3 regions of the Sporosarcina sp. Y1009 genome follow, and region 1 is predicted to be linked to each of the others. Evidence: predicted binding sites of a transcription regulator. Region 1 holds the regulator's gene; each other region holds the start of a gene.
The links. Region 1 encodes LexA, which represses DNA repair genes until DNA is damaged. Its sites were predicted from a motif close to CGAACATATGTTCG; they were not measured.
Positions count from the first base shown of each region.

Region 2: a site for LexA is predicted at 4,839-4,852, ahead of AC25Y1_RS10920 (YhjD family protein). Genes of this name have one in related genera too.
Region 3: a site for LexA is predicted at 8,599-8,612, ahead of AC25Y1_RS10090 (type IA DNA topoisomerase). Genes of this name have one in related genera too.

Region 1 covers NZ_JBYHFO010000002.1:161,499-171,825, reverse strand. The annotation lists gene mutL (DNA mismatch repair endonuclease MutL) at 1-426, shown strand, start outside; gene AC25Y1_RS03550 (alpha/beta fold hydrolase) at 497-1,414, shown strand; gene miaA (tRNA (adenosine(37)-N6)-dimethylallyltransferase MiaA) at 1,407-2,351, shown strand; gene hfq (RNA chaperone Hfq) at 2,393-2,617, shown strand; gene AC25Y1_RS03535 (methionine gamma-lyase family protein) at 2,772-4,037, shown strand; gene lexA (transcriptional repressor LexA) at 4,119-4,739, opposite strand; gene yneA (cell division suppressor protein YneA) at 4,936-5,253, shown strand; gene AC25Y1_RS03520 (YneB family resolvase-like protein) at 5,250-5,912, shown strand; gene AC25Y1_RS03515 (DUF896 domain-containing protein) at 5,983-6,219, shown strand; gene tkt (transketolase) at 6,329-8,332, shown strand; gene sirA (sporulation inhibitor of replication protein SirA) at 8,598-9,047, shown strand; gene AC25Y1_RS03500 (YneF family protein) at 9,132-9,383, shown strand; gene AC25Y1_RS03495 (alpha/beta hydrolase) at 9,410-10,327, opposite strand, start outside.
Region 2 covers NZ_JBYHFO010000007.1:126,687-137,013, forward strand. The annotation lists gene AC25Y1_RS10895 (SDR family NAD(P)-dependent oxidoreductase) at 554-1,288, opposite strand; gene AC25Y1_RS10900 (LysR family transcriptional regulator) at 1,577-2,476, shown strand; gene AC25Y1_RS10905 (hypothetical protein) at 3,046-3,210, opposite strand; partial or broken gene AC25Y1_RS10910 (M20 metallopeptidase family protein) at 3,140-3,643, shown strand; gene AC25Y1_RS10915 (competence protein ComK) at 3,958-4,458, shown strand; gene AC25Y1_RS10920 (YhjD family protein) at 4,450-4,815, opposite strand; gene AC25Y1_RS10925 (nuclear transport factor 2 family protein) at 4,949-5,521, opposite strand; gene AC25Y1_RS10930 (response regulator) at 5,590-6,270, opposite strand; gene AC25Y1_RS10935 (sensor histidine kinase) at 6,292-7,461, opposite strand; gene AC25Y1_RS10940 (YigZ family protein) at 7,605-8,237, shown strand; gene AC25Y1_RS10945 (LCP family protein) at 8,394-9,458, shown strand; gene AC25Y1_RS10950 (glycosyltransferase family 4 protein) at 9,571-10,327, opposite strand, start outside.
Region 3 covers NZ_JBYHFO010000006.1:197,667-207,993, forward strand. The annotation lists gene AC25Y1_RS10045 (sugar phosphate isomerase/epimerase family protein) at 30-878, opposite strand; gene AC25Y1_RS10050 (RrF2 family transcriptional regulator) at 932-1,411, opposite strand; partial or broken gene AC25Y1_RS10055 (toprim domain-containing protein) at 1,758-1,853, shown strand; gene AC25Y1_RS10060 (TetR/AcrR family transcriptional regulator) at 2,122-2,709, shown strand; gene AC25Y1_RS10065 (MFS transporter) at 2,894-4,087, shown strand; gene AC25Y1_RS10070 (Gfo/Idh/MocA family protein) at 4,711-5,814, opposite strand; gene AC25Y1_RS10075 (NtaA/DmoA family FMN-dependent monooxygenase) at 5,925-7,061, opposite strand; gene AC25Y1_RS10080 (MarR family winged helix-turn-helix transcriptional regulator) at 7,333-7,758, opposite strand; partial or broken gene AC25Y1_RS10085 (NADPH-dependent FMN reductase) at 7,963-8,379, shown strand; gene AC25Y1_RS10090 (type IA DNA topoisomerase) at 8,826-10,327, shown strand, end outside.

The sequences.
Region 1 (10,327 bases):
CAACTTCTTTTAGTTCCACTTACATTTCATTATTCATTGGATGAAAAATCTAGAATTGAAGAAGGAAAAACAATGCTTGAAGATGTAGGCATATACTTGGAAGAATTTGGGCAAACTTCTTATATTGTTCGTGAATTTCCAACATGGTTTCCACCAGGTGAAGAAATTAAAACGATTGAAGAAATCATTGAACAGGTTTTAGATTCAAAAAAAATTGATATCGGAAAGTTGCGTGAGGAAGCAGCAATTATGATGAGTTGTAAACGCTCGATTAAAGCAAATCATCATTTAACAACTTCAGATATGGAAAGATTATTACAAGATTTATCGAATGCGGAAAATCCATTTACCTGTCCCCACGGCAGACCCGTCCTCATTCATTTCACGACATATGAAATTGAAAAGATGTTTAAGCGTGTGATGTAAAGATTTGGTGATTACGCTATTCAAAGAACGGGTATGAAGAAATAAAGAGATCAAGATCGGGGGATTGTTAATGAAAGAATTAACATTTGTCATGTCTGATGGATTCAAGGTTTATGCGTTCCTAAAAGAACCAATAGGTAAACCAATTGGACATATTCATCTCCTACATGGGATGGCTGAACATATTGGCCGTTACGAATTGGTGATTGACTATTTTTGCGAGCAAGGTTATTTCGTTACTGGGCATGATCACCGGGGACACGGAGAAACCGCTTTGTTAAATGGTATGAAGGGTTATTTCGGTGAAAGTGATGGATTTAATCGTGTTGTTCAAGATGCACATGAAGTAATCACAAAGCTCAAAATGATCCATTCGACACTTCCTTTCACACTACTGGGACATAGCATGGGCTCCTTCATCGCGCGTCGTTATATTCAACTCTACGGGGGGCAAGTAGATCATGTCATCTTATCTGGGACCAGTGACGATTCTGGTGCTGCGCGATATGCGGGATTGGCATTCGCACAATTTTTAGGTCGTGGTAAAGGGTATACTGAAAGAAGTAAGCTGTTAGATTCACTTGTTTTTGGCGCTTTTAATGCTAAAATAGACAAACCTAAAACGAAATTTGATTGGTTATCCAAAAATGAACAACATGTTTCAAATTATTTGCATGATGATCACTGCGGATTTATACCAACAACACAATTCTTTATCGATTTATTTACAGGTCTTGGTTTGATCCATAAAAAGCATGAAGTGAATAAAATACCAAAAGAATTGCCTATCCTACTATTTTCTGGGGTAGACGATCCGGTTGGGAATTACGGTAAAGCAGTGTGGAAGGTTGCACGGCAATACCACGATGCAGATATAAAAAAGGTGACAGTACTATTATTTGAAGAAGGGCGGCACGAGCTTTTAAACGATGCATCTCAGGTCGGGGTCTTAGAAGCAGTGCTGGATTGGATACAAAAAAATGACTAGAAATTTTGATGTACTGGCAATCGTCGGTCCAACGGCATCTGGGAAAACTGCATTAAGTGTTGAACTCGCAAAGATGTTAAATGCGGAAATCATTAATGGTGACTCGATGCAGGTATACAAGGGACTCGACATTGGAACAGCGAAAATCACAAAGGTAGAAATGGATGGGATACCCCATCACTTATTCGATTTGTTAGAAGCAGATGAAACATTTTCTGTCGCACAATATCAAACCGTCGTACGACAAAAAATTGCTGAAATTCATAGTCGTGGAAAGCTGCCAATTATTGTGGGTGGTACAGGCCTTTATGTACAATCGGTGTTATATGATTTTCGTTTTACCGAAGAAGCATCAAGCATAACAGTTCGAAATCGATTAGAGAATGAGCTTGAACAATATGGTGCTGATGTTTTATACGAGAGGCTTGAAAAACTAGATCCAATAGATGCAAAGAAAATCCATCCAAATAATCATCGCAGAATTATTCGTGCACTAGAGATTATTGAAGTAACAGGGAAAACAAAGGGCGATCACGAGCAAAATGTTGGCGCGAACGCGCTTTATCATCATCTGATTATCGGATTAGATATGCCACGTGAATTACTATATGAACGAATTGATAGACGTGTTGATATTATGATGGTGCAAGGTTTTTTACGAGAAGCTCAAAATTTATGGGATACAGGCATTCGTAATATGCAGTCCGTGCAAGCAATCGGATATAAGGAATTACATCAATATATTAAAGGCGAAATTCCTATGGAGAGTGCAATTCAATTAATAAAGAAAAACTCTCGAAACTATGCGAAGCGGCAGATGACCTATTTTAGAAATAAATTAACTGTCCAGTGGATTGATGCAACAAAGGATACAGACGAACAAGTTAAAAATGTTTTCAATTATTTAGAGGGTTTAGCCAAAGTAAATAGAATATAATTAGTGTGGAAAAGTTAAGAAAACACAGGAGGGGCAATATTATGAAACAAGGAAAAATGCAAGACGTCTTTTTAAATTCATTACGTAAGAATAATACTTCGGTAACGGTTTTTTTAATGAATGGTTTCCAATTGAAAGGACTTATAAAGTCGTATGATAATTACACAGTCCTACTTGAAACTGATGGGAAGCAGCAACTCATTTATAAACATGCAATTTCGACATATGTACCTGCAAAAATGGTAACGATGGATTTAGAGGATTGACAAAAACGGGACAGGCGGAATTCGCCTCGTTCCGTTTTTTCGTTTATTGTGGTTTTAACAACGCCAACAGTATGAATTATAAGAACATTGACCCCGCGTCGTAAACTGATAAAATTAGATTATCATTGTTATAGAAGAAAGAGGCATAAATCGTATGTTGAAAAATCTTGAAACAAACTTAGACAATCAAACAGATCAGATAGAAGAAAAACTAACACCTTATTTTAAGCAAGTTGAACAAGTAGCCTTTGCCAATCAAAAAAAAGTTCTTGAAGCATTCAAGAAGAATCGTGTCAGTGATTTTCATCTAACGGGTTCAACAGGTTATGGTTATGATGACGAAGGACGTGATGTGTTAGAAAGTGTCTATGCAGATACTTTTCGAGCGGAAAGTTGTGTCGTTCGAAATCAAATCATTTCTGGAACACACGCCATTTCAATCAGCTTATTTGGCGTACTCCGTCCAGGTGATGAGTTGTTATACATAACGGGAAAACCATATGATACTCTTGATTCCATCGTGACTGGAAATGGAAAAGACACCGGCTCTCTCCATGACTTTGGAATTACTTATAAACATATTGACTTAAAAGAAGATGGACAGGTAGATTTTGATGAAGTCAAAAAAAATATTCATGAGAAAACAAAAGTGATTGGCATTCAGCGGTCTAAAGGATATTCAGATCGACCATCATTTATGATCGAAGAGATTGGTGAAATGGTACGGAATGTGAAAAAGATTAATCCTAACTTAATTGTCTTTGTAGATAACTGTTACGGTGAATTTGTGGAAGAGAAGGAACCTACTGAAGTAGGCGTTGATTTAATGGCTGGTTCCCTTATTAAGAATCCAGGTGGGGGTCTTGCAAGAACAGGCGGTTATATTGCAGGACGTTCAGAACTCGTAGAACAATGCGCTTATAGAATGACCTCGCCAGGTCTAGGAGCTGAAGCAGGTGCATCACTCGATACACTACGTGAAATGTACCAAGGTTTTTTCCTTGCACCCCATGTTGTGAGCCAAGCGGTAAAAGGTGCATTGTTTACGGCAGCTCTTTTAGATAGCTATGGACTTGTGACAACACCGCATTATTCAGCAAGGAGAACTGACCTTATTCAATCGGTGTCATTTCGAAATGCTGAACAAATGATAGAATTCTGTAAAACGATTCAAGAAAACTCTCCGATCAATGCTCATTATGCCCCGGAACCTTCGTATATGCCAGGTTACACGGATGACGTGATTATGGCTGCGGGAACATTCATACAAGGCTCCAGCATTGAATTAACGGCCGATGGTCCTATTAGACCACCTTATACAGCTTTCATTCAAGGCGGATTGACGTACGAACATGTAAAGGCGGCAGTCTTATCCTCAATAGACAAATTGATTACACAGAATTTAATAGACATTGAATAATTAATAATCATTAAAAATCGTTGAAACGGGCCCAATTAGCAGGGTAGCCGGTTCAACGATTTTTTTAATTCAAAAAAGTTCTTACTGGATATTGCGGTAAACACCAACAACTTTACCGAGTACTGAAACGTTATCGACAATAATTGGATCCATTGAGGAATTTTCCGGTTGTAGTCTAAAATAATTTTTCTCTTTAAAGAAACGTTTAACGGTTGCCTCATCATCTTCAGTCATAGCGACAATAATTTCACCATTTTGTGCTGTATTTGTCTGTTTAACAACCACATAGTCTCCATTTAGTATTCCAGCTTCTATCATACTTTCACCGACAATTTCCAACATGAAAATATTATCATCAGCCGTACCAAATGTTTCAGGTAAAGGAAAATACTCTTCAATATTCTCTATTGCTGTAATGGGTAACCCTGCAGTGACTTTCCCAACAAGTGGAACATTAAGAACACCTGGTTTTATAGCTTCAAGGCCTTCCGGATCCAACACTTCTATCGCACGAGGTTTCGTTGGGTCTCTTCGAATATACCCTTTACTTTCTAATCTAGCTAAATGACCATGAACTGTTGAGCTAGATGCTAGTCCCACAGCCGTTCCAATTTCACGAACGGAAGGCGGATATCCCTTTTTTTCCACTTCTGATTTAATAAAATCCATTATGGATTGTTGTCTTTTGGAAATCTTCGTCATCTCAATCACCCCTATTAATTATAGTTTTCGTTTCGATGCAATAATGATACTCGAACACGAATTCCTGTTGAATTTATTATAACAGCCGTTCTTATAAAATACAAACGTTAGTTCGTTAAAAGTAATTGACAAATAGAATTATATATTTTATGATAAGAACAAGCATTCCGAACAAACATTCGATGGAGGGATAATCATGCAAATTATAAAAAATAATAGTTATATACTTCTAGTCGTTTCAGTCTGTATTCTGTTTACCATTATTGGAACAATTAAAATAGGTAGCGATGTTGAATTTGATAAAGTAGTTGTTGTTGAAGGTGATACACTTTGGGATTATTCATTAAAATACGGACAGGGAAATAGGCCTAATGATAAATGGATTAAAGATGTTATAAGTTTGAACAATTTATCAACAACAACAATAAGGGTTGGCGACGAGTTGAAATTGCCGAAGATGACAGTAGTAATCAATCAAAATGAAATTGCGACAATTGCTGGTGACGGTAAATGACAAAAAGAAAGAGACGTTGCGTAATTTACTGCAGGGTAAGTACTGAGAAAGAAGTGCAGGAAATGTCTCTGTCGCGACAAGAAGAAGAACTTGAGCAATTAGCAAAAGATCTGAACTTAGAAATGTGCGCAACTTTTAAGGATCGGCATAGTGGTTTTGATATTGATCGTGAAGGTTTGCTTCAATTATTGGATTATATACGAGATGAAAATATTGATATTGTTCTCATTCAAGATGAAACAAGACTTGGGCGTGGAAATGCTCGAATGGCTATTTTACATTTGCTCGCAAAAACTGAAACAGAAATTTTTTCGCATAATGACGGCGGACCTATTTCATTAAACGAGATGGATACAATGATGCTTGAAATACTGGCTATCGTTGAAGAATACCAACGTAAGGTACATAATGCGAAAATCAGACGTGGAATGAGACGCGCAGTCCGTGAAGGTTATCGTCCAGAAAGCAATTTAAAAAATAGAGGAAATGCAGAAGGTCGCGAACGAATTGAAGTGCCTGTTAGTGAAATTATTTCCCTGCGTGATAAAGGACTAACATTTGAAGAAATTACGGATGTTTTAAAAGGTTTAGGGCATAATATTAGTAAGGCAACAGTACATCGACGATTTCAAGAATATAAAATAGAGCAGGAAGGCTAAATGATTGCGCTTCTTGCTTTTTTTGTATACCTTTTACTTAGTGAAAAGTTAATGATGTGGAGGAATAATAATGTTGTCACAAGAAAAAATAGAGCGAATTAATGAGCTCTCAAAAAAATCAAAAACAGCAGGTCTTTCTATTGAAGAAGCAAAAGAACAAACGAAGTTGCGTCAAGAGTATTTAGCTTCATTTCGCTCATCGATGAGAGAAACGATAGAAAATGTAAAAGTGATTGATCCTGAAGGAACGGACGTCACGCCAGAAAAAGTCAAGCAAGCCCGTAAAGGTAGTAATTTGAGTAATTAAAGGCTCCTAAAAATACTCCGAATAAATTGTAATTATCACTTGAATTGTCTAAACTATAAGATGGTACTAAGTGACAATAGATTTACATAAGAAGGGAAGATCATTATTTATGACTCAAAATATTGACCAACTAGCGATTAATACAATTCGTACTTTATCAATTGATGCAATCGAAAAAGCAAATTCAGGGCATCCAGGATTACCAATGGGCGCTGCGCCAATGGCGTATACACTTTGGACAAAACATATGCATCATAATCCAGCGAGTCCAAATTGGTTTAACCGTGACCGTTTTGTACTTTCGGCAGGTCACGGATCAATGCTTCTATATAGCTTATTACATCTTGCAGGCTATGGTCTTCCAATGGAAGAACTTAAAAACTTTAGACAATGGGGTTCTTTAACACCAGGCCACCCAGAATATGGTCATACAGTTGGTGTTGAAGCGACGACTGGACCACTTGGTCAAGGAATCGGTATGGCAGTTGGAATGGCAATGGCAGAGAAACACCTTGCCGCTACATACAATAAGCCAGGTTTTGACGTAGTGGATCATCATACGTATGCACTATGTGGTGATGGTGATTTAATGGAAGGTGTTGCGGGTGAAGCAATTTCATTGGCAGGCCACTTACAATTAAATAAATTGATTGTTCTTTATGATAGTAATGATATTTCACTTGATGGTGAACTAGATATGTCGTTTTCAGAAAATATTCAAAAACGTTTCGAATCATATGGTTGGAATTATATCCGTGTTGAAGACGGCAATAATGTTGGTCTTCTTTCTACAGCCATTGAAGATGCGAAACAAAATGTCGGTGGACCAACAATGATTGAGATTAAAACAGTTATTGGTTACGGTTCTCCTAATAAGTCAGGAAAATCAGCTGCACACGGTGCACCACTTGGTGAAGATGAGATGAAACTGACAAAGGACTATTACAAATGGACTTTTGAAGAGGATTTCCATGTTCCAGAAGGTGTCTATGAAGCTTTCCAAGAAGGTACAGAAAAACTTGGCGTTCAAAAAGAACAAGAATGGAACGAACTATTCAAAAAATACGAAGCAGAGCATGCTGATCTTGCACAACAATTACTAGATGCAATAGATGGAAAATTACCTGAAGGATTTGTAGATTCACTTCCAACATATACTGAAGGTACATCTTTAGCTACACGTGCGGCATCTGGTGATGCTATTAATGCGATTGCTCCGATTCTCCCATCACTATTCGGAGGAAGTGCAGATCTTGCAGGTTCAAACAACACATCGATTAAAGAATCAGGAGACTTCTTACCATCTGACTATTCAGGTCGTAATATTTGGTTCGGCGTCCGTGAGTTTGCAATGGGAACTGCATTAAATGGTATGGCCTTACATGGTGGTTTACATGTGTTTGGTGGAACATTCTTCGTCTTTAGTGACTATGTTCGCCCAGCAGTTCGTCTATCCGCGCTTATGAATATTCCTGTAACTTATGTATTCACACATGACAGTGTTGCGGTAGGTGAAGATGGTCCAACGCATGAGCCAGTTGAACAATTGGCATCACTTCGCGCTATGCCTGGCCTTTCTATTATTCGCCCGGCTGATGCAAACGAAACCGCTGCGGCATGGAATATGGCTGTTTCATCAAGAAATAATCCGACAGTTCTTGTCCTATCACGCCAAAACTTACCTGTTCTTGCTAAAACAGCAGAATTAGCGTTTGATGGTGTTTCAAAAGGTGCTTACGTAGTATCACCAGCATCAAAAGAAAAAGCAGAAGCAATCTTGCTTGCCTCTGGATCTGAAGTAAGTCTTGCTGTTGCAGCACAAGAAAAATTGAAATCAGAAGGTATTGATGTAAGTGTTGTTTCTATGCCTTCATGGGATCTATTTGAAAAACAAGACGATGAATACAAACAAAGCGTGCTTCCAAAAGATGTGAAGAAGCGTCTAGGTATTGAAATGGGTGCATCACTCGGCTGGCATAAATATGTTGGTGACGAAGGAGATATCCTTGCAATTGATACTTTTGGAGCAAGTGCACCTGGGAATGTAGTCCTTGAGAAATACGGATTCACAGAAGATAATGTGGTTTCAAAAGTGAAAAATTTATTAAAATAATATATTACTGATAACATTAGCTGTTTCATTCGCATCCTAATTGATGCGAGTGAAACAGCTTTTTTTTTCTAAAAAAAATGGCGATACATGTTTGTGGAAATTGAATTCTGAGACAGTTTATGATATGATTACTGAAAATACAGGAAATTGAAATACTAATTTGTCAGAAGTTATTTTCGACAAAACTAGTCATGAACTATTTCACATTATGACAGTCTTTTCATACCTAAACAGATACACTTCTAAATAAGAGGAGGTGGGTGTCGTGCGCTTGTACGGAATATATAAAGTGAAAAAGGAATACGAACCATTTGTCATTGGACGAGAGCAATTATTATATGAATTACTGAAAGAAAATGGCGAGCATAGTAATGACTTAAAAGAAATACACTACCTATGCGATATTATAGAACCCGAAGTAATTGACGAAGCCATCCTTTCAAACTTGAGTAAAGTATTTGAAACAATTGAACGTGAGAACGGAGAATATAAATTGACTCATCCCGTAAAGGGATCTATTTTGATTTCGCTTTCTGCTTATTCCCTTTCCGTTTTTTGTGACGGATCGAGGATGTTGGACTTAGATTTGTTTGTCGCATTGTCTGAAGTAGATAGTCGTTTCTTTGCTGTTATGGATAATAATGGCGAGTGGGGATGGTTGAAACCTATCAAGTTTTCAGACAGCGAAAGAAAAAGAGCTGCGATTTTTCATTGAAAAGGTAGTATCTCAGGTGATAATATTGTATAATCCTTCATGGAACCGTTAACAAGCACAACTGAAGTGAAGGAGGTATAGCGGATGTTTTGGTGGATAGTGGGAATCGTCGTCGCGCTATTAGCTGGTGTGGCCCTCGGATTTTTCATTGCACGTCGATATATGATGAAATACTTAGAAGAGAACCCGCCGATTAATGAAGAAATGCTACGAATGATGATGATGCAAATGGGTCAAAAACCTTCACAAAAGCGTATTAATCAGATGATGAGTCAGATGAATAAGGTTAGTGAGAAGGAAAAAGATAAGAAAAAAGACAAGAAAAAGAAGAAGTAAAAGTAGTAACAAAAAACACCCGCTGATCATGAGCGGGTGTTTTCTGTTGAAAGAAATCCAAATCGTTGAAAAAACTCATTAACCGTTTGTTCATAAGCGATTGGATTATCGTTAAATGATTTTGCATGGCTCCCACGATCAAAAAACTTCAGCATTTTATTACCCGGTTTTGCATCATGAAGTTCCTTCGTCATATAGGGTAATATAAATTCATCCTCATTACTATGGATAAATAACATAGGCTTATGAATATTTTCAATGACTTCTCGAGGAGATACAAGATTCAATGTATAACCATCACGTATTTTTAAAAAAAGATTTGCGATTCTTAGTAACATCGTACTACGAAGTGGTGTTTCCATACGGAGGACGTGAAGGACTTGCTCCGTAAAATCTGAAAATGGGCAATCTACGATGTGAAAATCTGCTGCATCTTCAAAAGTTCCAGCGTAAAGAATTGTTGTCGCGGCACCCATTGATTCTCCATGAATCCCGAGAATAGCATCCTCACCGATTAATTCACGTACATGGTGTACAATGGCCTGCAAATCTAATTTTTCGTAATAACCGAAACTCGTAGTTTTACCACCGGATTCACCGTGGCGGCGATGATCATATATGACAGAATTAAAACCAAGACGTTCAAATAGACGAGCGTATTTAATCGAATTCGTTTTGTTTTCGGTTACACCATGACAAATTATGACAGTATTCATCGTATCTAGCGGTTTAAAGAAAATTGCATTTAATAAATAATTATTTGGAGATTCAATCCATAATTCTTTTTTACGAACTGTTTCAAACCATTTCTCATCAAAACGTTTCGCCAGAATTTCACGTTCCATGATTACATTAGGATCCTTCATTTTTAAATACATCAGTCGGTTCGTCGCAATAAAACCAAGTATAGCAATAATAGCGGCAAATATACTCGAAAAAACGCC
Region 2 (10,327 bases), on a different contig from region 1:
TAGGTCTATAGATTAATTTTCAGGGTTTATGCACACCGTCAAATAACATTTACTCTTGCCTTATTCCATTTATCTATTAGATCCAAAAGTTCAAAACCCCTTACTACCATAGATCAGTAAGGGGTTCTTGTTATTAACGACATTGGAATAACTAGCAACCGGAAAAAATAGACATTAGACCCTGTGCAGATCTATCCTGCATAGTGATAATATTTTTTCCCATATGCTCTTTTTTCGGATAAAAGTTGCACCATATCAATGTTTTGGTTCGGATACTGTATATCGACACCATTTAGTTTAAGTACATCTCTTCACAGGTTCATAAATAGTTATAATATGACATAACTCGCACATTTTTTGATTATACATCGAACTCTTGTCACATTAAAAGTAAAGAGGAGGTTACTAAGAACCCCCTACAAACTATAAAAATCTATCTGTTCCTAAAAAGGCAGCCAATTATAAATATCTCTTGCTAAAATTACTAAAGTCTACTTTAAACTACTATAAAATTAGATAGAAATAGAAGAACTTGTTGTCCTATCAAATTATATTAAGAAATCGAAATTGAATATGCACCGTCGACCGGAAGAATAGTTCCTGTTACAAATGATGCCGCAGGTGAAGAGAAGAACGCAACTACCTGTCCAATTTCAATAGGTTCTCCAAATCGTTTCATTGGTGTACGTTTTATAATATTTTCTTGTAAATCACTAGGAAGTGCTTCCATAAGTGGTGTTCTGACCCAACCTGGTGCAACAGCATTAACACGAATATTATCTTTTGCGTATGCGTCTGCTAATGATTTAGTGATTTGGTCTACTGCACCTTTACTTGCACTATAGGCAACTCCTAATTCAGAACCAAAAATCGCCATCATTGATGAAACGTTAACAATGCTTGCTATCTCAGATTTTGCTAAGAGTGGTTGTGCTAATGAGCTTATAAGGAATACAGAGTCCGCATTAATATCCATCGTTTTTTTGTAAACTTTATAGTCAAACTGGTTCGGCAGGTTCACGCCGGCACCGTTAAATAAAATATCAAGCTGATCTAATCCAGCAAAGAACCTTTTCACGTCTTCTTCGTCTGTTACATCGAATTCGACAGATTCTACATCTAGTCCCTCTGGAATATCTAGGGAATCCGCCTTTAAACCTAATGCATATACTTTAGCTCCCAGGTCTGCTAAGTAAAATGCAGTTGCTGCACCTAAACCTGAAGTTCCACCAGTTACCACCGCAACACGATTTTTGAAAAGATCTTTTTGGAATGTATTATTTGTCATTTGTTTATTCCCCCTTGAAATTAGTTTCTTCTAATTGAACTTAATTATTTGATTTTCTTTGTGACCTAGTCCCAAAATAACTCGTTTGTACTGCAAACCCTCTAATCAAATTATATTAAAATCTTACACCCTTATAACTTTTACAACATGCCAAACAGTAGCCTCCATTTCACTCCACCCAATTAGTTTTCTTACAATTATAATTATAAAGCATTTCACGAAATTGTAATAATTGTTCTTTTTTGTTACGTTATAGGTAGTTCCTATAACATAACGGAGGATATACTTATGAATACAGTAAAATTAGAATATATTATTGAAGTAGCAAAACTAAAATCTATAAATAAAGCTGCCAAAAGTTTAAACGTTACGCAACCTACAGTTAGCCAAGCAATTAATCAAATTGAGAAGGAGATTGGATATCCTCTATTTATTCGAACAAAATCAGGTACATATCCAAGTGAAAAAGGAAAGATGATTATAGAAAAGGCTCTTGAAGTTATTGAAAAAACTGAAGAGTTGAAGGATTTGTTTGAACATGCGAAACTAACCGAAGAGTTGCGTTTAGCATCCATTCCAGGTGTTATGCCATTGTTAATAAAAACGGTTACTAATTACCAAAAGAATAATCCTAATGTTGAACTTTTTTTAACGGAAATTACTAGCGAAGAAATAATTAAAAAAATAATGGCAAGAGAACTAGATGCAGGATTAATTGTACGTTCCGCACTTTTTAAAGATGAATTTAATGATTTAATTTTCGAACCTATTATGGAAGGAAAAATGGTTGCAGTTGTGAGTCACCATTCTTCCTATGCTAAAGAAAAATCCATTACTGTAGAGCAATTAAAAAGGGAAAGTTTTATCTTATATAAGGATGATCATGTAAAGTATTTTGAAAATGAGTTTACTCAAGAGCATGGGAATATTAATGTTCTATTTCGGACAAATAATACTGAAGCTATATTTTTAGCTATTTTGGAACAAAATGCTATTAGTGTTGCCTATGATTATTCCCTTAAGTTTAATCCTTATTTTTTGTCGGGAAGAATCGTTCCATTAGAAATCAAGGGATTTGAACTGTTATCTGCACAAATTGGTTGGGTCCGTAATAAGCATGTCCTATTAAGTTCACAAGTAAAACAATTTATCAACAGATATCAAATAACTCAAACGTTAGATTTATAAAATTATTGATAAGAAAGTCGATTATTTCGTGTAAAATGTTACTATCCTATTGTATAGAAGTAGAAGACCTGATTCGTTGAATAAATGATTCTCCAAAAAATGATGGAAAGCCATCTCAAACGAGTAAATTGTTATATCAAATAGACCATTTTCAATCTTCAACCAAACCTTTCAATCTGCACCTATACCTATTCCACGACCTTCTTTTATTTGCTTGTACATTGGAAATAAGATTCGATTAAAAATTCCTTGTAAACCCGTGTTTTACGATAAATAACATATTATTAGAATATGCAAAGGTACAATAGCCGTTGTACCCTTGCAAAATGGGCTACAATTTACCATACAAATTAAATGCAATTTTCATACAAAACCCTTTTATATCAATAAAAATTGACTACCAAATTAGTATACAATTTGATAGTCAATTTCACTTAAACTTTTAATGTTTGCGATAGATAACGGAACCCGTTAGAAATTTCTATTCTCTGTTTTATTCACTTTATTCTTTATAAAAAGCACAAAGTTACCATAAAATTTAGAGTGCTATATTTTTACACATTATAATTCTATTCTAATCTATTACCAGCGGAACTGAAACCACCATTTACAGGTATTATTTTAGCAGTAATATATCGGGATGCTTCACTTCCAAAGAATACTAAAATCGTATCACGACGTGTGAATCCGACCGAATCAGCGGTTTTATCTGTAGTTTTTTTTGTGGCGGACAATGCATTCAATGTAATTGCCGATTCTGCAAAAATTGGAGGCACGGTTCGAACATTCAATCCAGAAATTCGAGACTTGATGGAACTCGAAATGAAACGTGTTGTTGACGGTACTGCTCTTGCAATTGATTGTAAAATTGAGTTTGTCTATGAACGTGGGTATCCTGCTCTTGTTAACCATAAAGATGAGACTGAGTTTTTGAAATCGGTAGCGGAAAAAATTCCGGGTGTCGAAAATGTCAATGAAACGAAACCCCATATGGGCGGCGAAGATTTTGCTTACTACCTTGAAAAAGTTCCGGGTACATTTTTCTTCACTGGTGCAAAACCTGAAAATCCATTTCCACATCATCATCCAAAATTCGATTTCGATGAAAATGCGATGTTAAATGCGGCAAAAGTACTTGGTGCGGCGGCGCTTGATTACCAACAATAAGTACTACTTCTATCATTTTCAATTTTTCTATCTAAATTGGCAAATAGTAGTCCATTATTCTTTGAATTAAAACCCATTTATATAGTTCGAAATACCTTTAACCCTTTCTATTATGACTAATAGAAGGGGTTTTTTCGTTTTAGATGATTGAATATTAACCCCTTTACAAAGCTATTCTCTGGACGGTAAATAGGTCTATATAATCATTTTTTTCAAAAAAATCAAATTTCTTCAATAAAACTCTTGCAAAATTATAATAATTTTATATATAATATGAATTGTACAACTATTAAATGGAAGAGGAGTGGGACTATTTGAATACAAAAAATCAAAACAGTAAGCCCTATGTAATTTCTTTAAATACATTAGTACTAGAACCAATTTTTACAGAGTATGGAATGCAAACAAAAGTTTTAGAATCCGAGCGAACACTTACTTTTGCTCAATCGCCGCTACATAGCATTAAAAACTCATGTCGGCATTATGGACACTCATTCGAAAATGCAGTGGATGGCTCAAATAAATTTTTAAGAAAACTACAAAAGCCACCCATCGTTATCGCTTTTAATTACGGCAGCCCAATCACATTTTTCCCAACATTATCACCAAGTGCACCTGATAATGTTTGGATCGCTTTGCATGCAGTTTCTAATATCCGGCGGGAAGAAAATGCATGTAAGATCGATTTGACAAATGGCACAACATTATCAGTACGTGTTTCTTCAGCAACAATATATCGTCAAACGTCATTAGGTAATATCTTAGAAAAAGAACATATTAGAAAATACAAAAACTTTAACGGCTTTCTAAACTGAAGTTCCAGTCATAGCCAAGTAAACAGAAATCAGTTCTTCCGTTCTATTGCGCAAGCGAACATTTAAATATCGGCGGCGTTCTTCATAGCCGCCGTATAAAAAGAGATACTCGGTGAAGGTGTCATCCATTTTACCGCGAATCACTTTCATATTATTTCGCCTTAAATAAATCGAGGTTTCTTTTAGTTCCTTTCGCGCAATAGTGAGCGCTTCTTCAACGATTTTGACATAAGGTCTTTTTAGTTTGAACGAGCCTTTATCAAATTCTTGTCGGTCCCGTTCTAACACAATCAGAATCATCGGCAAGTAAATCATATTTTCGAAGTACGGCAAAGCCTGTTCCGGAATTAGCGCCATACTATACCTCCTCTTCTACAAAACGAACGCTTGTTCCTTTATTTTCAGTATATGCTTTCTACACCAAAATATCAACTTTAAAAAGCAGAAAAAAACTCCTTGCCCATAAGAGCAAGAAGTCATTTTATCAGTTTTATTGTTTTTCATCGCCGATATAGTGAATCGATGTTACTTTCCAATCACCATCGTCATTTGTAAAAACCGTTACTTGTCGACCCAATTGATCGATTTTCAGACCTGTCGAGATTTGCTGAATCTTTGTTGTCAGTGTGGCAAATACTTGAGCTTCTTGCTCATCGTATTTAACGATTGTCAGATCATCAGCCTCGCGGTTCAAATCATACTCACTGAATTGTTCTTCCATATAAATACGTTCTTCTTCTAAATCAAACACATCTGAGTGCTTTGAAAGAGTATTCATATACTTATCGATATCTTTTTCATTAAATGCATCGATGTAAACCGAAAACGCTTCTAAAATTCGCTCTTTTTCGGCGGCCGGTACCTCTGCCGCTTCTTCGATCATCCCGCCAGACATATTAAATCCAACTTGCTTATCATCTACACCGTGATCGAGCGCGCCGTTTTCATTCATCGCTTCCCCATCATCTACTGAGCCATGCTGCGACGTGCTTTCTTTATCTGCACTACAAGCCCCAAGCACTAACAATAGACCTAACCCCATTGCCAAGTAAATCTTTTTCATGACTTTTTCCTCCTGCATATAGAAAAGGACCATTCCAAAAATCGGATGGCCCTTTTCATTTTAAATCATTACTTTACCTCGACCCAACCATTTTTAATCGCAGAAACAACTGCTTGTGTTCTATCATTGACAGCCATTTTCTGTAAAATGCTTGATACATGATTTTTAACGGTCTTTTCAGATATAAATAATGTCTCGCCAATTGTCCGGTTACTTTGTCCATCCGTTAACAATTGTAACACTTCACATTCACGCTTTGTCAACAAATGATACGGACGTCGAATATCATTTTGTTGGAACGCCCCTTTATGTTCACGTTCACTTAATCTGCGGAATTCTGTCACGAGATTATGTGTGACTTTCGGGTGCAGATATGAACCACCTAACGAAACAACTTTAATCGCTTCTACAATCGCATCTGCGTCCATTTCTTTCAACATATAGCCAAGTGCACCTGTTTTGAGTGCATGTGTAACATATGAACCATCATCATGAATAGATAAAATAATAACTTTTGCATCTGGATAGCTCTTCAGAAGCGATTCTGTAGCCTCTACCCCACTAACGCGAGGCATATTAATATCCATTAAAATTACATCTGGACTATGTTTTTCATAAAGGTCAAGAACTTCACTTCCGTCACTGCCTTCAGCAACCACTTCAAATGTGTCTTCAAAGTCTAAAATTCTTTTTACCCCTTCACGAAATAGTTGATGATCATCTACAATTACAATTTTTATTGTCGCCATTAGCATTTCCTCCCAATAATTCTAATTCTCCATTATCGTCTCAATCACATTGCTTTTTAGTGGGATACTAAACATTACTTTAGTCCATTTTCCCGGTGTTGAAGTAATTTTCATTTCGCCTTTCAGTAAATCGACACGTTCTCGCATTCCGATTAAACCGAAAGATTTATCTCGTACTTCTTTTAAATCGAAGCCTTTTCCATTATCCTTCACTTCTATGTTTAGTATATCGCGAAGCCACTCAATTTTCACCCAAACATCCTTGGAATTTCCATGTTTTATTGCATTTGTAACTGATTCTTGCACCAATCTAAAAACTGATATCTCAATATTTGTTGGGAGACGTATCGGTTGGCCAATACTTACAAAATGAATTTCAGCTGCTCTTTCAAAATTTTCCGAACTTGATAGGTATTTCTTCAAAGTAGGAACTAAGCCTAAATCATCAAGTGCCATCGGACGAAGGTTGTAGATAATCCGCCTAACTTCGGAAAGCGCATCGCGTACCGTTTCTTTTAATTCATTTAGTTCTTTAAAAGCTAGGTCCGCACCTTGTTCCGTGAAGACTTTTTCTATTAAACCTGAGCGCATTAAGACGTTAGCTAGCATTTGAGCGGGTCCATCATGAATATCTCGAGATAGTCTTTTGCGCTCTTCTTCTTGCGCTTCGATTATGCTGATCGCAAAGTTCTGCTTGAGCCTAGCATCTTGAAGTGCCTCTCCAACATTTTTCAAATCAGATGTCAGATAGTTCACAACTGCTGAAACCCGGTGCACAAGTTGATCAGCTCTATCCATTGTTTCTAGTAGTTCACTCATTCGTTTTTCAAGTTCGAAACGTCGTTGATGCATCTGCTTTTCTTCCATCTCATTGACCGATAACTCGAGAAGCAATTTATTTGCAGTTTCATAAGCACTACTAATTTCTTGCTCTGAATAACTCGCAAAGTTCTTTGAAACCTCTGCAAGCCGCTTTCGTGAACGACGACTTTCCCCCTCTAATTGAGTGTTTTCTATTAGCAAACGGGCAATCGCATTTTCCACCGCTTCTAGCTCTGCTTTCATTTCATCAAAGCTTTTACGACTTCGTTCACTTATAATGAATATATCGTTCTTGGAATGATCCATCGCACGTAGCATACTAGAAAAAATATTGTCCAACGCCTTAATATCGACTCTTTGGTCTGCCATTATGTTCCCCCTTGCCTAGAAAACAAACATTTGACTTTATGTAGTGTACCAATGGGCTTTCAATTTCTTGCCCACTTCACTTATTATATCATTATACAACGAAATGAATATTAAGTTTGTATTACAGATATGGAGGTTTTGAAATGCGAGCAAATTATCGTACAGTAAGAGGATATGGTGAAAGTGAATACATTATTCAAAGATCAAGATTCCTAACATATGTCATGCGCGTCGAAACTGAAGAAGAGGCTTTAGACTTCATAACGAAGATTAAAAAAATGCATCATAGCGCAACACATAACTGTTCAGCTTATATGATCGGCGAGCATGATGATATACAAAAAGCGAATGATGATGGTGAACCATCAGGCACTGCAGGTGTTCCGATTTTAGAAGTATTAAAGAAGCAACAACTAAAAGATACAGTAATCGTTGTCACCCGATACTTTGGTGGAATCAAGCTTGGCGGAGGTGGTCTCATTCGTGCATATGGTCGAGCAGCTACTGAAGGAATCGCTGCAGCTGGCTTAGTAGTATGCAAACTTCATCATTTAATGAAGGTAAGCGTCGATTATACTTGGTTAGGAAAGGTAGAAAACGAAGCAAGGCAATCAAGCTATATCCTTGATGACATTACATATGCGGAAGATGTTGATTTATTTTTATACGCGCCTGTAGAAGATGAACAGGTATTTACAGAATGGATGACCGAAATGACGAATGGTCAGGCGAAAATTTCTATTCAATCGAATAAATTCCTAGAATTTAATATTTGATAAATTGTAACTGTGCTAAAAAAAGAGTATAATAATATGAAATGCACTTTTGTAGATATGAAACTTTTTTTAGAAGTAAACGTCTGATTGTTGGAGACAACTAATCGTCTTTTATAATAATAGTTACCATCACATATTAAGTTCGGAGGACCCTTGATGAATAGAAAGAAGTATAGACAAGAAAAAAAGCATAGCAGTCGGAAAAGACTTGCTCTTAAAATATCGATTTTCTCTGTGTTAACAATCGTTTTAGTCGGCGCTGCTTATGCAGTCCTATTACAAAAAAAAGCCTCAGATGCAGCTGACCGCGCTTATGAAGCGCTTGATGAACGAGTGAAGTCTGATCTTCGCGATGAAGTTGTCAAACCATTGACCGACAATGTCTCAGTTCTTTTCATCGGTGTCGATGAAAGTGAAAATCGTAGCCAAGGTGACAGCAATAGCCGCTCAGATGCCCTACTTGTGGCCACACTTAACAACAAAGATAAGTCGGTAAAACTTCTAAGTATCCCACGAGATTCATACGTATACATTCCTGATCGAGAGCGTAAAGACAAAATAAATCACGCACACGCTTTTGGTGGTGTACCAGGCACAATTGAAACAGTTGAAGGCATGCTCGATATCCCGATTGATTATTATGTAAAGATGAATTTCAATGCCTTTATTGAAGTCGTTGACGCACTAGGCGGTATTGAAGCTGAAGTCCCATATCAGCTAACGGAATTAGACGAGAACGATAAACGAACAATCAATTTAGAACCCGGTTTACAAGAACTCAACGGAAAAGAAGCGCTCGCGCTGGCACGAACTCGTAAACTAGATAGTGATATTGAACGCGGTAAGCGACAACAAATGATTTTAAAGTCGATTATGAGTCAAGCGACATCCATATCATCGGTAACTAAGTACGGTAGCGTCATTGATGCAGTTGGTGACAATATGAAAACCAATATGACCTTTAGTGAAATGAAATCATTCCTAGCCTATGCTAAAGGCGGTATGCCAGATGTTGAAACACTCAACATTAGCGGAACTGACGATAGATCGACGGGTATTTGGTACTGGTTACCTGATGAAGAAAATCTTCAGGAAATAAAACTTGAACTACAACAACATTTAGAGGTTTTACCGGGTTCATCACTAGTCAATGATGACTCAGAAGTAGACCGCATGAACGCTATTAAAGAAGCAGCAGATGATGCAACCCTTCCAAGATAATAAACATAATGAAATAGCAAGAACAAAGCCCGATAGCGCTAGTCACTATCGGGCTTTGTTCTGCTCTATTTTCTTCCATTAAAAAACGACCAGACAGTATGTCTAATCGTTTTTACTTCCCTATCATTCTAACAAGATTCAATAGTGGTCTATAATTCTTACCGGCTAGTCCGACGACTTCAACAAATAACTCAATTGCGATGAGCATAATGAAAACCAGTAGAAGTGCGCCCCATTGCGTAGCTTGCGAAAAAAGAATTGCGCTAACACCAAACAATGCAGCAAGTGCATAAATAATTAATACCGACTGTCTATGTGAAAATCCTGCATTCAAGAGGCTGTGATGTAAATGTGATTTATCAGGTGCTGAAATCGGTTGTTTCATCCGGATACGCCGCACAATTGTAAAAAATGTATCAGAAATCGGAACACCGAGTATTAGAACTGGAATAACTAAGGAGATAAATGTTACATTCTTAAATCCTAATAATGCAAGGACGGAAATCATAAACCCAAGAAACAATGCCCCTGTATCTCCCATAAAAATCTTTGCAGGATAAAAGTTGTAAATTAAAAAACCTAAGGAACTAGCTGCTAAAATTGTTGTAGTTGCTACAACAAACATATCACCCATTAGCATCGCCATAACAGAAAGCGAAATGAGAGCGATTGATGATACACCTGCTGCTAAACCATCTAAACCATCAAGTAAATTAATCGCATTCGTAATACCAACAATCCAAAGTATTGTAACTGGTATACTCAAAAAGCCAAATTCTATAATACCACCAAATGGTAAATTAATAAATTCTATTTGTAAACCGCCCCATGTTACGACAACAATTGCAGCTGCCAATTGACCAGCAACT
Region 3 (10,327 bases), on a different contig from region 1:
GCCACTTTTACACCTTCTTTTCACTTTCGTTAATAACCTTGGTGAAGCACTGCCCATTGAGGGTTTTTCTCAACTCGTCGTTCCATATCCCGAAAGATTGCCAAGGAGTGACGTAGTTTACTGTAGGTATAGCCGCCTACTTCCCATCCTTGAAAACCAATCATTCCTTCAAAACCAATCTTTTTAAGCGCTCCAAGTACAACAAAGTTGTCCAGTTCCCCCTCATCTATCAATTCAGTCCGTGCCACACCTGCCCAGCCGTTAGGATCTTTTCGAATTCCTGCTAGATTCACTTGTTTAATATAAGGTGCAGCCTCTTCAAGTGTCGAGGCAATATCGCGACCGCCCGCTATGTACCAGTGAGGACCGCAAAATACAATGCCAAGATTCGGATGATCTAATCGACGGCATAGTCGCACCGCATCTTCGTGGCGCTCTAGCCAAAACGTTAAATGAGGGTATAAGAGCAGATTAATATCTCTTCGCTCACAAATTTCTAGTGCCTTCTCTAAAAAACTTACAGCAATATCGTCGCCAGTCGTATCCGATTGTGGAATATATCTCCCAGTCACTTGAATCGCTATTTCTACAGTTCGACAGCCTTCAATTGTTTCTAACATCGTTAAAATACGTTGAACTTGTGGGCTCGCCTCACCAGACGAAAGATCTAGCAATACATAAACTGCCGCAACATCCAACCCATATTTTTCTTTAACCGTTCCAAGTTTCTCTAGGTCTCGCCAAGCTTGTTCGCTCCATAAAGATAAATAAGTTGCGTCGAACTCTAGTTGTTTTAACATCTCCGCCCTAGCCTCAAAACTATAAACACCCATTGAATTATAAAAAAACGTATCCATAGCATACACACGATGTGTCATAATTACTTATTCCCCTCTCAAGTTAAATAACCAAAGGCTACATCTTATGATTTTTATAAAACCATTTTTTCTTTTACCCATCTTTGTAGTTCTATCACTTTTGGTTGAAATGCACTTTCTATTTCTTCATATAAGGATGCAATGGTTTCGCGTTTTAGCACGGACTTCCAAGAAGACTCGGCTTCATCCATTAAGTCGGTTAATACGCAGCAACCATTTTCCTCCTCCAAGTCAAGCATGTCATGTAAAACTCCGCTAGAGGAATAAAGAGATTGCTGTCCCTCTATAGCAAGATAAATGTCGTATACTCGAATTTCTTCAGGTTTTCCCCTTAATTTAAATCCTCCCTTTACCCCTGGTACAGAAATAATTAAATCCGCATTAACTAATTTCCTCAACAATTTTTGAAAATAAGTTGGTGAAGCGCCCAATTGTTGACTGATCGCTTCTCCAGGCAGTACCGCTTTATCTGGCAACATGTTAAGGATAAGAATGGCATATACTGACTGTTCAACTCCCGTTTTCATCTGCATTAAAATCACCGCCTTTATTCTATATTTTTTAGGCACCTTCCACACGACAACTAACATGGATAATGATTATCTACGTTAGTTTATCTTGTTGTTATCTAAAAGTAAATTTTTTTATCTCCGTACTTTTCGACACAAAAATACGTTTACGATTAATTCAGCTGGAAAACAAAATTTATAGTAAGTAAATAGAAAGTGATTAATCACGTAGAGTTTAAAATAAACCTCATCCTGATTGTTATACATAATACGAAACTATTAAAAAACGCCCGTTAAACTAGTAGATTAGTTTAGCGGACGATTGCTGTTTTGAGTATTTTTTGGAATTACTTTAAACTGCTTTTAATTCAGCGATTGGCTTGTCGGCATGAACGGATCCCGCCTGTACACGCTTTTACTCAAAGCCAAAGGATACGAGCAAGTTTTTCCAATCGGACGCGTACAATTGTATCCGGTGAAAGTTATGGGCACAATACACAAATGCATATGAGTATTAACTTGTACTAATTTCGCCCGTATTTTATTGGGTATAATTAACGTGGCAATTTAGTTGGCTAATTGTATAATCAACTTAGCAAACTAAATTCAGACAAAAAAATAGCCATTATAAAATCATCCTACATTTTATAAGATTGACATTAACTTAAATAAGTGATATTGTTAAAAACGAAATGTTAGTTAGTGACAACTAACATTATTGGAGTGTGGGAAGTATGAATAATAAAACGGAAAATACTGTTGATAAAATATTATTTGCTGCTGAAGATTTAATATCTACTAAAGGATATAAGTCTGTAACTATTAAGGAAATTGCTTCTACTGCATCTGTGAGTGAAATGACTGTGTTTCGAACTTTTGGAACGAAAAAAGCGATATTGGATACGATAATAGCTCAATTTCCAAATTCATTATCAATGGAGGGATTTTTCAAAAATAATCTCCTATTTGATTTAGAAAATGATTTACTTGAAATCAGTAAATTATATCATAAACTCATGAATAAACATAAACGAGCATATTTAATCTCAATAATGGAACGAAATACAATCCCTAATATGCATTTAATTTTACACAGACATGCTAAGGAGTTAAGAGATCTACTTATTGAATACTTTAAAACGATGCAAGATAAAGGAAAAGTAATGAAGGGTGACCCTGAAACGCAGGCATTGATGTTAATGAATTTTAATTATGGGAAGTTTGTTTCTGACGCACTGGTAGGTGAGTCGTTATCATCTTTACCTTTGGATAATTATCTTGCCGATGTTATTCCAATTTTAAGTGAAGGTTTAAAACCATAAAGGGTTTTAAACCCTTATTTTTAATATTTATGTTAGTTATTGATAACTAACAATTAATTTGTTTAATATTACATATTTGGGAGGGATTTATATGCTGTTATAACAAATCAATTGTTTAAATGGTTTTAAACATTCATCACTTATTTATCTACATGAGAATTTTATAGAAATAGGAGAGGAAAACATGATAAACACTTCGAAACAACAACCTATCTGGACAAAAAGCTTTATAGGCATTTCCATGATACACCTCATGATATTCACAATTTTTTATGCATTATTAACAACACTTCCACTCTACGTAATAAATGTTATGGGAGGATCGGTAGCAGACGGTGGATTAGTTGTCACAGTCATGTTAATCTCTACAATTCTTATTCGTTCTGTTTCTGCAAAAATATTAGAGAAGATTGGTAAAAAAAGAGTGCTTATCATAAGTGTCGCTCTATTTACTGTCACAACATTTCTATATATATGGATCGACGCTTTGATACCATTGCTAATTTTGCGATTTATACATGGTTTATCATATGGTGTCGCATCTACTGCAACTGGAGCAATCGCAGCTGATGTTCTTCCGTCTAAACGACGTGGTGAAGGGATTGGATATTTTGCGATGGCATCCAATTTAGCAGTTGTAATAGGACCATTTATTGGATTAACATTAATACAATTTGTATCATTTCAAACGCTATTCATTATCTTGAGCGCGCTAATGGTTGGTGGAGCATTATTCGCTATTTTTGTTCAAGTTCCTCCACAAGTAGAGTTGGTTGCCCCTGAAACTAAAAATCATAAACTTTCAATCAACGATTTTATTGAAAGGAAGGCAATACCGATTGCACTAATAGCTGGGTTGAGTTCCTTCGCATATGCTAGTATTATTTCATTTATTTCTGTCTACTCTGATTCAATCGGTTTAGCAGAAGTAGCCAGCTATTTCTTTGTGGTCTATGCGATTGCAATGTTAGTCTCAAGACCTTATGTGGGTAAAGCATTTGATAAACATGGACCAAGTTATGTCATTATACCAAGTTTATTAATCTTTGCTATTGGGCTTACAATGTTAAGTTTTACAGGCAATGCTTGGATGTTACTCTTATCTGCGGCTCTAATTGGATTAGGATTTGGCACAATAGTTCCAAGTTTTCAAACGATGGCAATCCAAGCAGCTCACCCTTCTAGAACTGGGCATGCAACAGCAACATTTTTCATGTTATTCGATACAGGTATTGCTGTAGGATCATTCGTTTGTGGTCTTATTGTTGCAAGTTTTGGTTTCCAAAACTTATACATTATCTGTGCAATTTTAATTCTCGTTGTTTTAGGATTGTTTTTATTTGTTCAATCAAGACAGAAAGAACGATTAATAAATTAAATATAGCGACAGTCACCCAAATAAACATATTTTACACCATAGTAAGAGAATTAGTGTATATACGCCAATTGAATTCGCAAACCTCCCCACATTATGCGGTAATAATATTTAATTCCTTGTGTAGCAATGGTATGAACTGCCCCATAAATGTTAGACACGAAACTAACATTTATGCGGTGTTTTTATATTAGACTTTATTACTAAACATTTAACGGTGATTAGGTTAAACAATACAGATAAAGTCGTTCAAAGTTTCGTGAACGAGGGTCAAGCAACAACCCTACTGAGAATAAGTTAAAAGCGAAAGTTACTCTATAATCAATCGATTACATAGGAAACAATGATTTAGAAAAACAATGAAAAAAGAAAAAGGATAGTGTAAGCAGGTATCATTCCTGCTCCTCTATCCTTTTTCATTTCCCTGTTAAAGGGATCCTCATGAAATTGGTCATTTTATTATATGGATGATCAAGATCAGACTACAACACACAATATCGCATGAACTAAACAAAAGAACCAATCGATTTTACTTTATTGTCAGAGGACATGAATTTTTCGGGTGATGGTACAGCTTTGATTCGGGAATACCACCTAAATTAGAACGAAAATCCTAACTATCCATTTTATAAATACTGGCGTTTTCCAGTTTTAGCTGCTTTCTCCACTGTGTCAAGAAGCTGATGCAGTTTTACCGCATCCGCAAAACTAGGTGTGAGAGATGTTCCTTTTTGAATATCTTTGGCAAACTTTCCATATGCTTGAGCAACATTCAAAACAAGACCTGTATCGTTTTTAAGTGATTCTGGTACCCAGTAATAAGAATCTGGAATCGTTAGTTCTTGAAGTTTGTCATCTGTAGGGCCTGCGCCTAGTAATTGGTGTGATCCAAATTGAATGGTAGCAGGTGCAGTCAAAATAATCGTTCCCTTATCTCCGAAAATTTCAAGAGTAAATCCTGTTTGGTGTTTGACTCCGCCTTGTATATGAACGCTGGCTGCTGCACCGTTGGTTAATTTCCCCGAAATTAGTATTTGGTCATCTGTCGTTTTTTCAATAACTTTTTGCAGATCTACCAATTCGACTTCTGGGAATTGCTGTGCAGTGACGGCCGAAAGTTCTTTGAAATCCCCAAGCATGTAGGTAAACGCATCAAGATTATGTCCGCCGACAATAGTGAGTAAGTTTCCTCCTATTTTCCGATCAAAAAGATACGCACTCGCCTTGTCAGCCACTCCCCCCATTCCATCTATAGAAATCTTCAGATTAGCCGACAGAAGTTTTCCAACATATCCTTCCGCCAACAAATCTTTTATATAATTGATGGCTGGTGCCTGTCTAGCTTGTAATCCAATCGCATTTGGTACTTGCTCAGATGCCACCCACTCCTGCATTTCTAGCGCTTCAGCGACGTTAGATCCCAGGGGCCATTCACAATAAATTGGTTTTCCTACCGGAGCAATCGCTTTTACTGCATCGTAATGTTCCTTTACGTTAATACTGACGACTACCAAATCCACATCAGGATGTTGAGCCAAATCTTCCACGTTGTCAAAAGCATGGGTTGCCTTGAAGGCCCCGGCACTTTGTTTCGCACTCTCCATATTGCTCGTTCCTACCGCTGAGAGATCCAGCTCATCCAGATGATCTATAGCTGGAATATGTGTACCTCTAGCCCATCCGTTATTAATCGATCCGCCTATAATACCTACTCGAATTTTTTTACTCATGAAAAACAACTCCTATTTTCTATTTTTTAAAATGAAATTTTTAGATGAACGCATTAGTGCTGCATTAACTTTTACAAATTAACAAAAAAAGGGAAAGTGACTGTCCCCCCTTACAATGAAGTGGCATATCTGTTCTCTGGATAAGGAAGACCTAGGTTTCCTCGCAAAGTATTAGATTCATACTCTTTTCGGAATATGCCTTTCTCCTGCAATATAGGGACGACCAAGTCGATGAAATCATCAATTCCAGAAGGATGTTCCTGTCTTAGTAGCAATAAATCCATCGCCCCTGCCTCATACCAATGCTCAATCAGATCAGCCACAGTCTCTGCCAATCCGAAAAATGAAGGCTTCGGAATACCATACCCGGATGGTACTAACCTTTGTAACTCCTGAAACTTTTCATTCGCCTCAGATTCTGTTCTCCCAACGATGATTTGCTGTGTTGGCATAATCAACAGGTCTTCCGGCGCTCGTCCTGCCAAGGCTACTCTTCGTCTTAGTTCCTCACCAAATTGTTTAACATAATTAAAATCATCCCCATTTACCAGTACGCCTTCAGCATGTTTCGCTGCAATATCCATAAATTCTGGCGAAGTACCCGCTTGAAAGATGACGGGTCTTCCTTGTGGTGAACGGCTAATATTTAATGGTCCGTCTACAGAAAAATACTTTCCCCTATAATTCAATGGATGCATCTTTCTAGGATTCAAGAAGATACCACTCTCTTTATCGCGAATAAAAGCATCATCCTCATAGGAATCCCATAGCCCTTCTACAATTTCAAGAAACTCTTCTTTCAAAGGATATAAATCAGATTTTGAAAGATGTTTTCTGCTGTAATTAGCCAGACCACCAGGATTAGAAGTGATCGCATTCCATGCTGCTCTCCCCTTACTAATTTTATCGAGAGAGGCCATTTGTCTAGCCACTGTAAAGGGATCCGCGTAGGATGTTGCAATGGTTGCACCAAGTCCAATATGGCTCGTCGCCATACTTAGCGCAGAGAGGATCGTTACACCTTCAAACATACTCAAATAATGTGGAATCATGCCAGGTCCAATATGGCTTACATCTGCTAAAAACACCATATCAAACTTGCCTTCTTCAGCTCTTTTGGCTTTCTCAACATAAAAATCTACACTTTCACTTGCATCGGAAGGCATATCAGAATGACGCCATGCCGAATAACTCCAACCGATACCATCGACAATTACACCAATTTTAAGCTGTTTTTCAGCTCTCATGTTGCCCCTCATTTCTGCTAAGCTCAAACTCTTTAGCCAATAATTCAAAAGCATTTACCCTCAAAGTCTGTTCAGGATAAAAATCGACAATCATAACTTCATCAACCAATGCTTCGTTCGTAATTTTGCTTCCTGGCTCTTTCTTCGTTAGGCGTATACATATGCGACCACAACTATACTTAGCTTGCTAAGCATCCATATAAATGATTTATTTCCTTTTGTATTCGTATGCGGATTTAATTAGCTTGCTAAACATATATCGGGAGAGAGCTTAAAACAAATTACTCTCCATTTGCTTCATAATGCGTCTTAATAGCATTCGCTCTTCCGGTAAAATCGAATTGAGTAACTTTTCTTGTTGCTGTCTCCATTTAATTTCAACCGGTTTTTCAAGCTCTTTTCCTACTTCCGTTAGAAAAATCCGCATTACTCTACCATCTTTTGCATCTCGTTTACGGTAAATAAATCCGTTTTGCTCTAATGATTTAACCATATTTGTTACGGTAGGTGGTTCACAATTTAAATGCTCACATAACTGCATTTGTGTAACCCCATCGCCTAACCATAAACGATAAAGTAAATTATCTTGACCTACGTAAAGGTTAAGTTCTCTTAAGCTTTCGCTATAATCTCGACGCATTCGAGATGAAATTTTATCTAACAACCCACGAATCTCACAATCAACCTTTTCTTCCATATAACATCCCTCGAATAGTTGTAATATACTTAGCAAGCTAAATTTAACACGATGAAATTTGAATATCAACTTATCTTCCTTTTTTCGATAACCAGAGTGTCGCTGTGCTTTTACTCTTGTCAGTCTTTACTGCAACCGCTAGTTCGTTTTGTCCACTTTTGTCACTGAAGGAGGCAACAAGGAAGAAATAGGAGTGAGCTCTAAATGAAAATTGTAGGAATTGCGGGCTCCATTGTGGGTTCCAAAACCAAAATAGCAATGGATTACGTCATGCAACGAATGAATAACAAATTTCCAAAAGCAGAAATACAATTGCTCAACTTGGCCGACCTGAATACTTTCTTCAGCGATGGTCGGGACTTTCGTGATTACGATGGAGACACAAAACTTTTAACAAAAGCAATTATGGCAGCGATGTTCTTGTGATTGGTACACCAACATTCCAAGCATCCATTCCTGGTACGCTAAAAAAATGTCTTTGACTTGCTTCCGGAAAGGGCATTCCATGGAAAAGTGGTCGGTATTATTGCTACAGCGGGCTCGCCAAAACATTTTTTAATGACAGAGCAACAGTTGAAACCGATTCTTACTTACATGAAAGCTACTATTGTTCCAACATAAGTGTTTATTGAAGAACAGGATTATTACCGTAAACAAATTATCAATGATGATGTCTTGTTTCGACTGGACCATATGGTAGATGACACCATCCAATGGTATCAAGCTATGGAGCACACAAGAAATGAACGAGAGGCCATGTATGACTTTTAATTTTGAAATCGCGAGCGTAAAATAAGTGTGTACTATTTTAGGCTTACTTCTCAACTCTGTTCCATTAAGCTAATATATGTACGATATAAACCGCAAATATGTGCTAACTCTTCCCGAGAAAGCTTCTTTTCCAAAGACTTCTTCTATTTCCATCGACTATAGTACCACACTCTTTTTCTCTATACTCAGAGAAATGTAGTGTTCTGTCACAACTCCAATTGAATTCGTAAACCTTTCCACTTTATGCGATAATAATAGAACTAGCGTTTCATCGTATAAAGAAATGAGGTCTACTCATGAAAACAGTTATTTTCGCAGAAAAGCCTTCCCAAGCCAAAGCATTCACAGTCAAAAGTCGACATAAAACGCATATCGAATTAGCAAAAAGTCAGCTGTTTCCACAAGGCGCTTTTATTACATGGGGCATCGGGCATCTTGTCGAATTAAAAGAGCCGAAAGCGTATGATGCACGTTGGAACCGGTGGACACTTGGCAGCCTGCCAATTTTACCGGAACGCTATGAATTTCAAGTGGCGAAAGGAAAATATGCGCAGTTTCAAGCAGTGAAAAAACTCATGATTTCCGCCTCAACGATTATTAACGCATGCGACGTGGACCGCGAAGGATCTAATATTTTCTACAGCATTTTCAATCAAACAGGCGCGCGTAATAAAACAATCAAACGGCTTTGGATTAATTCCTTGGAAATCGATGAAATTCGAAAAGGCTTCATGAATTTGCGGGACAATCAAAAAGATTTGCTGCTCTATGAAGAAGCAAAAGCCCGTCAAATCAGTGATTGGCTTGTTGGGATGAACGGCTCTCGCCTGTACACACTTTTACTCAAAGCGAAAGGCTATGAGCAAGTCTTTCCAATCGGACGCGTTCAATCGCCAACTGTCTATCTGATTTATGAACGGTTAAAAGAAATTGAAACATTCGTATCTGAACCGTTTTTTGAAGTAGAGGCTAAATTCACCGCCGAAAATGGGGCTTATAAAGGAAAAGCTAAAGTGAGAACGAAAAAGCGTGAGGAAGTCGTGGAATTACTTCAGAAACATAATATACAACCAAACTCACCAGGTGTTATCCAGTCTGTTCAGCAAAAAGATAAACGAATTCCGCCGCCTCAGCTTCATTCATTATCAACTTTACAAGCAACAGCAAACCGACGATGGAAAATGAGTCCGGCAAACGTTCTAAAAACGATGCAAAGCTTATACGAAAAAAAGCTTGTTACGTATCCACGTACTGATTCGCGTCATATTACGACAAGTGAATTTTCATATTTAGTTGATCAAGTCGTGAATTATCAATCCCTGATTAAACAGCCGTTTCCGGTTCATTCGCGTCAACCCAAAAAGCGCTATGTCGACAATGCTAAAGTAAAAGAACATTACGCCATTATCATGACAAAAAAAGTCCCTACAGAGGCTGCACTGGCAAAGCTTCCACCGAATGAACGAAAATTGTATGAAGAAATTGTTCGTACAACGCTGGCGATGTTCCATACAGATTATCTCTACACAGAAACGAAAATTACGACAGACGTCAACAATTTACCGTTTTTCACGACAGGCAAAACGGAGCGGGATCTTGGTTGGAAAGCATTGTTTCCGAGTTCGAAAAAAGAAACAGAAGAAACTTTGCCGCCCCTTCGACAAAATGAGCCTGTCGACAGCAAGATTCGTATTCACGAAGGCATAACAATGCCGCCGAAACCTTATACAGAAGGCCAACTCATCACATTGATGAAAACATGCGGAAAATTCGTTGAAGACAACGAGGAAACAGAGAT